Regions from separate parts of the Azospirillum sp. 11R-A genome, predicted to be linked through region 1. Evidence: predicted binding sites of a transcription regulator. Region 1 holds the regulator's gene; the other holds the start of a gene.
What was found. The regulator LexA, encoded in region 1, represses DNA repair genes until DNA is damaged. The targets are predictions, from matches to a motif close to ATGTTCTANTTTGGTTC.

Region 1 (5,813 bases):
AGAAGGTCGCGTTCCGCCTCGGACAGGCCATGGCCGAGATCGGCCTCCAGCCGCGGAGCGATCAGGCCGAGCAGGCGGAAATCGTCTGCCAGACGCATGTAATGGGCGTTCAGATTCTCCAGTTTGGCGAAGTCGAAACGCGATGCCGACCGGCCGATGCTCTCCAGATTGAACCACTCGATCGCCTGCTCGGTCGAGATGATCTCGTCGTCGCCATGCGACCAGCCGAGCCGCAGCAGATAGTTGCGGACCGCCTCCGGCAGATAGCCCATGTCGCGGTAGGCATCGACGCCCAGCGCGCCATGGCGCTTGGACAGCTTGGCGCCGTCCGGCCCGTGGATGAGCGGGATATGGCCGAAGCGCGGCAACTCCCAGCCCATCGAGTTGAAGATCTGGATCTGGCGGAAGGTGTTGGTCAGATGGTCGTCGCCGCGGATGACGTGGGTGACGCCCATGTCATGGTCGTCCACCACCACCGCCAGCAGATAGGTCGGCGTGCCGTCGGCACGCAGCAGGATCAGGTCGTCGAGCTGAGCGTTCTGCACCGTCACCTCGCCCTGGACGAGGTCGTTCAGGACGGTCTGGCCTTCCTGCGGCGCCTTCAGCCGGATCACCGGTGCCACGCCAGCGGGGGCATCGGACTCGGGACGGTCACGCCAGCGGCCATCGTAGCGCATCGGCTGGCCGGCGGCCTTCTGGGCGGCGCGCATCTCCTCCAGCTCTTCCGGGCTGCAATAGCAGCGATAGGCCTTGCCGGCGGCCAGCATCTGGTACGCAACCTCGGCATGGCGGTCCTTGCGCTCGAACTGGCTGACGGCGTCGCCGTCCCAGTCCAGACCCAGCCATTTCAGCCCGTCGATGATGGCGTCCACCGCCGCGTCGGTGGACCGTTGCCGGTCGGTGTCTTCGATCCGCAGCAGGAACTGACCGCCGGTGTTGCGGGCGTACAGCCAGTTGAACAGGGCGGTGCGGCCACCGCCGATGTGCAGAAAGCCGGTCGGCGACGGAGCGAAGCGGGTGACGACGGTCATCGGTCTCTCAATTTCCGGTTCGGCGCTGGTATGATGCGCCGGTGGTTCGACACCGTGGTTTAACACAGCCACCCGGCTTGGAGGCAATGCGATGCGCGCATGGACGGTCGTTGAGGGGCTCGCAGATGGCATCGCTGCGCCGGGAATCCGTTACCGGTGACGGCCGCCGGCTGGCCGGAGGAGGAAACCGACGGTCCCGCGACACTCGGCGGACGCTGGCGGCGACTGCTGGCGCGCATGGGCGGGCGACTCGTGGCGCTCGCGGAGGCGGAGGGTGAGCGCTGGGTGCTGTGGCTGCCCGTCGCCTTCGGGGCCGGTGTGTCGTTCTATTTCGGGCTGCGGCAGGAGCCCGACTGGTGGATCGGAGCGGCGGCGGTCGGCGGCTGTGCGGTGCTGGTGCTGGCGCTGCGGCGATGGTTCGCCATGGCCGGCGTGGCGATGGCGCTCCTGATGCTGGCGGCGGGGTTCCTGGTGGCGCAGGCGCACACCATCCGCATGGCGGCACCGGTGCTGAGCCGCAGCATCGCCGGTGCGACCGTCACCGGCCGGGTGATGGCGGTGGAGCGGCGGCCGGGCGCGGCACGAATCACCCTGCGGGAGGTGACCGTCAGCAAGCTGGCGCCGGAACGGACGCCGGCCGCCGTGCGCGTCCGCCTGTCTGACCGCTTCCCGGCACCGGCGCCCGGATCGGTGGTGCGGCTGCGGGCGACGCTGCTGCCGCCCCAGGCGCCGGCCGAACCCGGCGCCTTCGACTTCCAGCGGCGTGCGTGGTTCATGGGGCTGGGCGGCACGGGCTTCGCCACCGGTGCGCCGGAACTGGTCGAGGCGCCGCCGGTGACGGGGTGGAGCACGGTTGCCATCGCCTTCGAGAAGGCGCGCGGCGCGATTGCCGAGCGGGTGGCGGTTGCCATCGGCGATCCGGTGGAGGCAAGCGTCACCACGGCGCTGCTGAACGGCGAGGAGTTCGGCATCCCGGAAGCGACGATGGACGACTTCCGCAACAGCGGGCTGGCGCATCTGCTGTCGATCTCCGGCCTGCATGTCGGCATCGCCGCCGGCATTCTGTTCTATGTCGTGCGGGCGTTGCTGGCGGCGGTGCCCTACATCGCGTTGCGGTGGCCGATCAAGAAGATCGCGGCGCTGTTCGGCATCCTGTCGGCGCTCGCCTACACGCTGCTGGTCGGGGCGCCGCTGCCGACGGTGCGGTCGGTGCTGATGACCGGCATGGTGATGGGGGCGATCATGCTCGACCGCCACCCGTTGAGCATGCGGCTGGTCGCCTTCGCCGGGCTGGTCACCATGGCCATGGACCCGGAGGGCATGTTGGGGCCGAGCTTCCAGATGTCCTTCGCCGCGGTGGTGGCGCTGATCGCCGCGTTCGAGAAGGGCAGCGTCAGGCTGGCGGAGTGGCGGCGCGATGCCGGATGGATCGTGCGCGGGTTGTTCTATGTCGGCGGGATTCTGCTGACCAGCGTGGTGGCGACGCTGGCGACCTTGCCCTTTTCGCTCTTTCATTTTCAGCAGATCGCCTTCTATGGCGTGCTGTCGAACCTGATCGCCATTCCTATCACGTCCTTCTGGGTCATGCCGTGGAGCCTGATCGCCTACGCGCTGCTGCCCTTCGGACTGGAGGCACCGGCGCTGATCGCCATGAACTGGGGCGACCGGGCGGTGATCTGGACGGCGGAGTTCTTCGGTCGTCTCCCCTGGGCCTCGCTGACCGTGCCGGCGATGCCGGCGGAAGGGTTCGCGCTGCTGGTGATGGGGGGGATCTGGCTCTGCCTCTGGACGCGGTGGTGGCGTTGGCTGGGGATGCTGCCGGTCCTGGCGGGGCTGGCCTCGCCCATGCTGGCGGTGCGGCCGGATGTGCTGGTGGCCGGCGACGGGACAGTGATGGCGGTCAGGCTGCCGGATGGACGGCTCAGCGCGTCGGTCAAGGGCGGCGGGCGGATGACCGAAACCTGGAGGGAGCGCGATGGCGAGCGGTCGGTGGCCGATCCCTGGCCGGCCGACGGGGGATGGAGCGGGGGAGGGCGGTCGCTGGACTGCGATGCGCTTGGCTGCCTGTACCGGGTGCGTGGAAAGACGGTGGCCCTGCCGCGGCTGCCGGATGCGCTGGACGAGGACTGCGGGGCGGCCGATGCGGTGGTGACGGCGGAGGTGGCGCGGCGTTGCCGGGCGGACTTGGTGGTGGACCGCTGGACCCTGCGCCATGAAGGCGCGCATGCGCTGACGGTGACCGCCGAGCGGGTGACGGTGGAGACGGTGCGCGGGCTACGGGGAGATCGGCCCTGGACCGGAGGACAGTGAGAGGAGCTTGGACCTCGCCGATCCCATCCGCCGCGGGGACGGAGGAGGGGATCGGCGGTCGGGCAGGAAAAGCTCAGTACTTGCGCACGAGACCGACCAGCTTGCCCTGCACGCGGACGCGGTCGGCGCCGAAGATACGGGTCTCATAGGCGGCGTTGGCGGGTTCCAGCGCGATGGTGTTGCCCTTGCGGCGCAGGCGCTTCAGCGTCACTTCGCCCTCGTCCACCAGGGCGACGACAATCGTGCCGTTCTCCGCCGCATCGCAGCGCTGGATGACGATGGTGTCGTGGTCGAGAATGCCGGCCTCGATCATCGAGTCGCCGGAAACCTCCAGGGCGTAATGGTCGCCACCGGTCAGCATCGAGGCGGGAACGTCGACGAAGGCGCTGTTGTCGCGCAAGGCCTCGATCGGCGTACCGGCGGCGATCCGGCCATAGAGCGGGAGCTGCACCGTCTCGTTCGCGGCGGCCGGGGTCGGGGCGGGGGGAGCGGTATCGCGGCCGGCGAAGGCGAAATCGCCCTTGATGACGTTGGGTTGAAACTTCGGCTTGGAAGCCACGGTCCGGTTGCGGGAGGCATCGAGACCCTCGGGAAGGCGCAGCACCTCCAGCGCACGGGCCCGGTGGGGCAGGCGGCGGATGAACCCGCGTTCCTCGAGTCCGGTGATCAGGCGATGGATACCCGACTTGGACTTCAGGCCCAGGGCGTCCTTCATCTCGTCGAACGACGGCGAGACACCGCCCTGGCCAAGCCGTTCGTGGATGAACAGCAGCAATTCGTGCTGCTTGCGCGTGAGCATGGATGCCTCCCGGCTTCGGCCAGACTGAAGATGGAACAAAAACTAAACGTTGCTCCATGTTCTAGTTTGGTTCCTGCTGCGCGTCAAGCCCCCCATCGGCTTCTTTTAGAACTTGTGTGGAACATTTGGAACGCGGTGAAACAGTTTTCCGGGTGGTGTTCACCTGTTCCAGTCTTCGTCCAAGCGCCATGTCCTGGCGCTCTGTTCAAGTCTAAATGCTGAGTGCCCCATCCGTCAAAGGAAGCACGGTCACCATGGCGCCGGCCGGCTCCGGGTCGGCATGGGGCGGGCGGGGGATCAGGCAATCGGCCTGGGCGTACAGGGTGGTGATGGCGCTGTCCTGCCGGGCGAAGGGCGTGACGGTCAGGATACCGTCCGGGCCGGCGGCGAGCGTGGCGCGTAGATATTCCTCGCGCCGGTCGTTGGCCCTCAGCGCGCCGGTCAGGCGGGCGCGCAGTGGTAGGCGGTCGTCCTCCGGCGGCAGTCCCTGCAGCACGCGCAGGATCGGGCGGAGGAACAGGAGCGCGGTGACGCCGGTGGACACCGGGTTGCCGGGCAGGCCGAGCAACGGCACCGAACCGGCACGGCCGAACATCAGCGCCTTGCCCGGACGCATCGCCACCGTCTGCACCTCCAGCGCCACGCCGCGTTCGGCCAGCACATCGCGGACGAAATCGTAATCGCCATGCGCCGCCCCGCCGGTGGTGACCAGCAGGTCGCAGCCGGCAGCCCCCTTCGCCAGGGCCGCCACACTTTCCGGCGTGTCCCTGGCGACGCCCAGATTGTGGGCGAGCCCGCCCTGGGCGGTCACCAGGGCGCAGAGGCCGAGCGCATTGGTGCTGACGATCTGGCTCGGTCCCAGCGGGTCGCCGGGCAGGGCGATCTCGTCGCCGGTGGCGAGGACGGCGATGCGCGGCCGGCGATGGACCGACAGCCACGGCACATTGCCGCCGGCGGCCAGCGCGATGTCGCGCGCGGTCAGGCGCCGGCCCTTCGGCAGAAGCTCCTGACCGGCCGTGAAGTCGAAGCCGGCCTCGCGGACGAAGCGGCCGGCGGCCACGGCGCGGCCGATCCGCACGGTGGCGTCGTCGGCACTGCAATCCTCCTGCATCACCACGGCGTCGGCACCGTCGGGCAGGGGGGCGCCGGTGAAGATGCGCACCGCCTCGCCCCGGCCGACCCTGCCGGTGAAGGCATGGCCGGCGGCGGATTCGCCGATGCGGCGCAGCGGGACGGGGGCCTCGGCGGTCGCGGCGGCGATGTCGGCGGCACGCACGGCCCAGCCATCCATGGCGGCGGCGTGGAAAGGCGGCTGGGTCAGCCGGGCGACCACCGGTTCGGCCAGCACACGGCCGAGAGCGTCGGGCAGGGCGACCGTCTCCGCCGGGAGGGCGGCGAAGGCCGACAGGATGCGGGCACGCGCCTCGGCGACGGAGATCATGGCGTCAGGCTCCGGTGGAGGCGGACGCGCCCCACTCGCCGCTCTTGCCGCCGGCCTTGTGCAGCAGGCGCACGTCGGTGACGGTCATGCCGCGGTCCACCGCCTTGCACATGTCGTAGACGGTCAGTGCTGCGACGGTGACGGCGGTCAAGGCCTCCATCTCCACGCCGGTCTGGCCCTTCAGCTTGCAGGTCGCCGTCACGTCCACCGCGTTGCGGGCAGGGTCGCAGGA
Region 2 (5,813 bases), on a different contig from region 1:
CCTCGCCAACCCGGTGCGCACGGATGGCCGTGCGGATGGCGCCAGGGGGGATGGCGCCAGGGGAGATGGGGTGGGCCTGATCCTGCACTTCATCGACATGACCGAGCGCAAGAGCCTGGAGGCCCAGTTCGCCCAGTCGCAGAAGATGCAGGCGGTCGGCCAGCTGGCCGGCGGCGTGGCGCACGACTTCAATAACCTGCTGACGGCGATGATCGGCTTCTGCGACCTGCTGCTGCTGCGGCACAAGCCGGGCGACCAGTCCTTCAGCGACATCATGCAGATCAAGCAGAACGCCAACCGCGCCGCCAACCTCGTGCGGCAGCTGCTGGCCTTCTCGCGCCAGCAGACCCTGCAGCCGCGCGTCATCAATGTGACCGACGTGCTGGCGGAGCTGGCGAACCTGCTGCGCCGGCTGATCGGCGAGAACATCGAACTGAAAATGATCCACGGCCGCGACCTGGGTCTGGTCAAGGTCGACCAGAACCAGCTGGAGCAGGTCATCATCAATCTGGTGGTCAATGCCCGCGACGCCATGGCCGGCGGCGGCAAGCTGATCGTCAACACCACCAACTACGTCGTCAGCCAGCCGGAACGGCGGGAGCACGAGACGGTGCCGGCCGGCAGCTACGTCTCCATCGAGGTGATCGACACCGGCTGTGGCATCGCGCGGGAGAATCTCCAGCGCATCTTCGAGCCCTTCTATACGACCAAGGAGGTCGGATCGGGCACCGGGCTCGGCCTGTCGACGGTCTACGGCATCGTGCGGCAGACCGGCGGATTCGTGCTGGTCGATTCGGCGGTGGGGGAGGGAACGACCTTCACCATCCTGCTGCCTCACCACCAGGGCGAGCTGCGCCCGGTCGATACGGCGGAGCCGCGCGAGCGGCGCGGCAGCGACCTGACCGGCACCGGCATCATCCTGCTGGTGGAGGACGAGGACGCGGTGCGCGTCTTCTCCGCCCGCGCGCTGCGCAACAAGGGCTATCAGGTGCTGGAGGCCAAGAACGGCGAGGCGGCCTTGCAGCAGATCGAGACCAACGGCGCCTCCATCGACCTGCTGATCACCGACGTGGTGATGCCGCAGATGGACGGCCCGACGCTGGCCCGCCATGTCCGCAGGCTGCGCCCGGAGATGCGGGTCATCTTCATCTCCGGCTATGCCGAGGACCGGCTGGGCGAGATCGACGGCGTCGAAGTCGCCCATTTCCTGCCCAAGCCCTTCTCGCTGAAGCAGCTGGCTTCCAAGGTGAAGGAGGTCATCCGCGACGGGCGTTAGGGGGCGGTGACGGGCAGGCGGGGGAGCGAATTCGTTCGCGAAAAAGAGCCCGGCCAACCCCGGTAAAATAGGAACGCACAGGCAACATCGGCGCTTGCAAACGAGAACGAAGAGAGTACATTCAGCCTCGTTGCAAGAGCGCTGACCGTGTGTTCTAAGAGAGGGGTACCGGGCATGTCGTCCGCACAGCTTCGTTTGGTCGAGAAGGATTCCATGGACAAGCAGAAGGCGCTCGATGCCGCCCTGAGCCAGATCGAACGCGCGTTCGGCAAGGGCTCGATCATGAAGCTCGGCGCCAAGGAGAGCTTGGTCGAGACGGAGGTGATTTCCACCGGCTCCCTGGGACTCGACATCGCGCTGGGCATCGGCGGCCTGCCGAAGGGCCGCATCATCGAAATCTACGGCCCGGAAAGCTCGGGCAAGACCACGCTGGCGCTGCACGCCATCGCCCAGGCCCAGAAGGCCGGCGGCACCTGTGCGTTCATCGACGCCGAGCATGCGCTCGACCCGTCCTATGCCCGCAAGCTCGGCGTCAAGGTCGACGATCTGCTGATCTCCCAGCCCGATGCCGGCGAGCAGGCGCTGGAGATCGCCGACACGCTGGTGCGCTCCGGCGCCATCGACGTGCTGGTGGTCGACTCGGTTGCGGCGCTGGTGCCGCGCGCCGAACTGGAAGGCGAGATGGGCGACAGCCATGTCGGCCTGCATGCCCGCCTGATGAGCCAGGCGCTGCGCAAGCTGACCGGCTCGATCTCCAAGTCGAACTGCCTCGTCATCTTCATCAACCAGATCCGCCTGAAGATCGGCGTGATGTTCGGCAATCCGGAGACGACGACCGGCGGCAACGCGCTGAAGTTCTACGCCTCGGTCCGTCTCGACATCCGCCGCATCGGCGCGATCAAGGACCGCGACGCCGTCGTCGGCAACCAGACCCGCGTCAAGGTGGTGAAGAACAAGATGGCCCCGCCGTTCCGCGTGGTCGAGTTCGACATCATGTATGGCGAGGGCGTGTCGAAGGTGGGCGAGCTGCTCGACCTCGGCATCCAGGCCGGCGTGGTGGACAAGTCGGGGGCGTGGTTCAGCTATGACGGCACCCGCATCGGCCAGGGCCGCGAGAACGCCAAGACGTATCTGCGCAACAACCCGGAGATGGCCGACGCCATCGAGGCCAAGATCCGCGGCAACGCCGGTCTGGTCGCCGATGCGATGATGGGCACCCCGGAGACCGACGGCGAAGCCTCCACGCCGGAGTGACGCCGAACGGCCGTCTGTGACGAAAAGCCCCGCCTTCCGAAAGGAAAGCGGGGCTTTTCGCTTTGGGGTGTCGGCTGGCGAATGCCCTCACCTACACATCTACCACCATATGCGGCCGGAACGCTCCCTCCAGCGTCAGCAGCAGATGCAGGTAGACCGCCACCTTGCGCGCCCGGTCGGTGTTGCGGGAGAGGCAGTCGCGCAGCTGTTCGGCCATCCGGGCGGTTTCCGCATCCTGCTCCGGCGCTGCCGCGGTGACGGCCTGGACGATGTGTTCGGGATCGACCGGGATCGGCGCCGCCGGGTCCTTCAGCAGGGCCTCGGCCAGCGCCTCCTCGTCATGGGGGACCGACGGCGCCGCGCTCGGCTTGGCAGGAGTGCTTCGGGACAGATGGTTGCGGAGGCTGTCCTTCAGCCGGCTGCGCTGCCGGTCGTCCAGCCCGTCGAACTGATCGACCTCATCGAACAGCAGGTCGTAGAGGCGGCGGCGCTGCGGGTTCGGCGGGCTCTGCTCGCGCCGCTCCTGCTCACGCTCCTGCTGTTCCCGCCGCGGGTTGCGGCGGTGGTTGCGGTCGGTGGCGCTGCCGGCCCGCTCGACGCCCGCGGTGGTGCGGACGCTGAATTCCGGTGGGCCGACACCGTGGACATTGCCGGACATGTGCCGCCTCCCGGGGAACCGCCCCGTCAGCGATCAAGTCTGGCAGAGCCGGCGCTTCCTTCCAAGCCGAAGCGCCGGCCTATGACCATCAGTCGCCGGCGCCGGCCACCGCATTGTCGGCCGGTTGCGGCTTGTTCCTGCCGAATCCCAGCGTCGGGAAGACGTTGATCAGCGCGGTGATGAAGGCGGCCAGATAGGGCAGCGACTGCACCACCAGCAGGCCCGACCACATGAAGGCGTCTCGGTTCTCGTGGCCGAAGACCATGACGATGGCGAGCGCGGCGCCCCACAGCGACACCAGCAGCACCAGTTCCTCCCGCGCCATCAGGAAGGCCTGCATCAGCGCCGGCTGGTTCTCGCACTTCGGCGTGCGGACGAAGGGACGGCCGGAGGTGAACATGCCGAGCCACATGGCGCGGCCGACCGTGTGGGTCAGCGCCATGCCGGCCACGGCAGCGCCGACCTTGTCCCAGAAGCCGCACTTCACCCGCGCCTCGTAGAGCCAGAGCGAGGCGCCGACCTTGAAGGCGAAGACGCTGAGCGTCGGGATCATGAAGACGTTGGGCGGGAACTCGAAATATTTCGGGAAGGCCATCAGCCCGATGGACCACAGGATGCCGGCGATGCCGAACACCATGTGGGCGGCGTCGGCGAACCAGGGCAGCCAGCCGGTGATGAAGTGGTATTTCTGGCCGGCGGTCAGCTCCTTGGCGCCGGGCGACAGTTGGCGCCAATGATGCTTCAGGATCTGCACCGCACCGTAGGCCCAGCGGAAGCGCTGCGTCTTGTAGGCGGAGAAGCTGTCGGGCACGAGGCCCTTGCCGTAGCTCTCCGGCATGTAGACGGCTTCATAGCCATGCTCGAACAGGCGCAGGCCGAGGTCGGCGTCCTCGGTGATGCACCATTCGCCCCAGCGGCCGACCTTTTCCAGGGCCGACTTGCGGATGATGGTCATGGTGCCGTGCTGGATGATCGCGTTGCGCTCGTTGCGCTGGATCATGCCGATGTGGAAGAAGCCGGCATATTCCCAGTTGGTCATGCGCTGGAACAGGTCGTGTTCCCACTCGCGATAATCCTGCGGCGACTGGACGAAGCCGACCTCCGGCCGGTTGAAGTGCGGGATGGTCGCCTTCAGCCAGTCGGGATGGACCTGATAGTCGCTGTCGATGACGGCGATGTGCTCGGCATCCGGGGCGGTCTGCGCCAGACCGAAGTTCAGCGCGCCGGCCTTGAAGCCCGGCCAGTTGTCGAGGTGGAAGAAGCGGAACTTCGGCCCCAGCTTCCGGCAATACTCCTCGATCGGCCGCCAGACCGCCGGATCCTTGGTGTTGTTGTCGAGCAGCAGGACTTCGTAATTCGGGTAGTCGAGGTTCGCCAGCGCATCCAGCGTCTGCATGACCATGTGCGGCGGCTCGTTGTAGCAGGGCACATGGATCGACACCTTCGCCGCGTTGGGCAGCGGGGCGGCGGAGCAGGGGATGAATTTGCGCTTGAACTTGTGTTGCCAGACGACCTCGGTCAGCTCCATGCCGTCGATCAGCATGACCGCGAACAGCACCAGCTGGCAGAAGATCAGCAGGCCCCAGGCGATTTCGGTGGTGAGCGCGAGGCCGGCGGCCGAGGCGGCGCTGACGGTGAAGACCAGCACGGAGGCGACCGCCTGGATCAGCGCGCCGTAGAAGATCTGGCCGCCGATTTTCAGGTCGCCGCGGCGCCACAGGAAGAACACCAGCGGCAGGAAGCCCAGCGCCACGGCGGTGGCGCACTTGATCTCCCAGTTGCGGACCTCGTTCACCCCGCCGATCATCGGGAATTTCGGGTTGCGCTGATAGTCCCACAGGCCCCAGCTGGTGCCCGCCGTGCCTTCGATCTCCCGCTTCCAGGGCTGGTCGAAGGCCTCCATGATGAAGTAGTCGAGCTTGTTCTGGGCGGCGACGTTCAGGAAGTTGCGGATGAACTTGGCCTGATTGACCTGGCTCGCCTCGGCGCCGCGGCGCCACGGGCCGTCGGCCGGCCAGCCGATCTCGCCGATCAGGATGTGCTTGTTGGGGAACTTCGCCTTCAGCTCGTTGTAGCGGAACATGGCGTAATCGACCGACTGGTCGACCGGCACGCCTTCCCAGTAGGGCAGCAGATGGACGGCGAGGAAGTCGACCGCGTCGGCCAGTTCGGGGTTCTTCAGCCAGACGTGCCACGGCTCGGCGATGGAGACCGGGACGTTGACCTTCTTCTTCACCCGCTTGACGTACTCGATGGCCTGCGCGACCGTCAGGTCGGCGCGCAGGATCGCCTCGTTGCCGACCAGCACCCGGCGGACGTTGCTGTTGGCGCGGGCGAGCTTGATCAGGCCGGCCAGCTCGGGCTCGTCGATCTCCGGCTTGCCGGCGGTCCAGGCGCCGGCGGTCACCGGCAGGCCGTGCTTGGCGGCGATGGCCGCCACCATTTCCGAGCCGTCGGTGGTCGAATAGGTTCTGACCGCCTTCACCGCGCCTTCCAGCGCCGTCATGTCCTTTTCGATGTCGTCGGCGGACGCCTTGTCGCCCTTCGACGGGCTCTTGTCCGAATGGAACGGGGTATAGGCGACGCCGGTGATGGCGCCGGCCCAGGACCGCTCGTCCACCGGAC

Region 2: a site for LexA is predicted at 1,381-1,397, ahead of recA (recombinase RecA). Genes of this name have one in related genera too.

Annotation. Positions count from the first base shown of each region.
Region 1 is NZ_JBCEBL010000010.1:1,440-7,252, forward strand. It holds gene gltX (glutamate--tRNA ligase) at 1-1,031, opposite strand, end outside; gene VH569_RS15290 (ComEC/Rec2 family competence protein) at 1,188-3,341, shown strand; gene lexA (transcriptional repressor LexA) at 3,415-4,140, opposite strand; gene glp (gephyrin-like molybdotransferase Glp) at 4,352-5,581, opposite strand; gene moaC (cyclic pyranopterin monophosphate synthase MoaC) at 5,586-5,813, opposite strand, start outside.
Region 2 is NZ_JBCEBL010000005.1:142,214-148,026, reverse strand. It holds gene VH569_RS09960 (ATP-binding protein) at 1-1,276, shown strand, start outside; gene recA (recombinase RecA) at 1,451-2,530, shown strand; gene VH569_RS09950 (hypothetical protein) at 2,622-3,188, opposite strand; gene VH569_RS09945 (glycosyltransferase family 2 protein) at 3,277-5,813, opposite strand, start outside.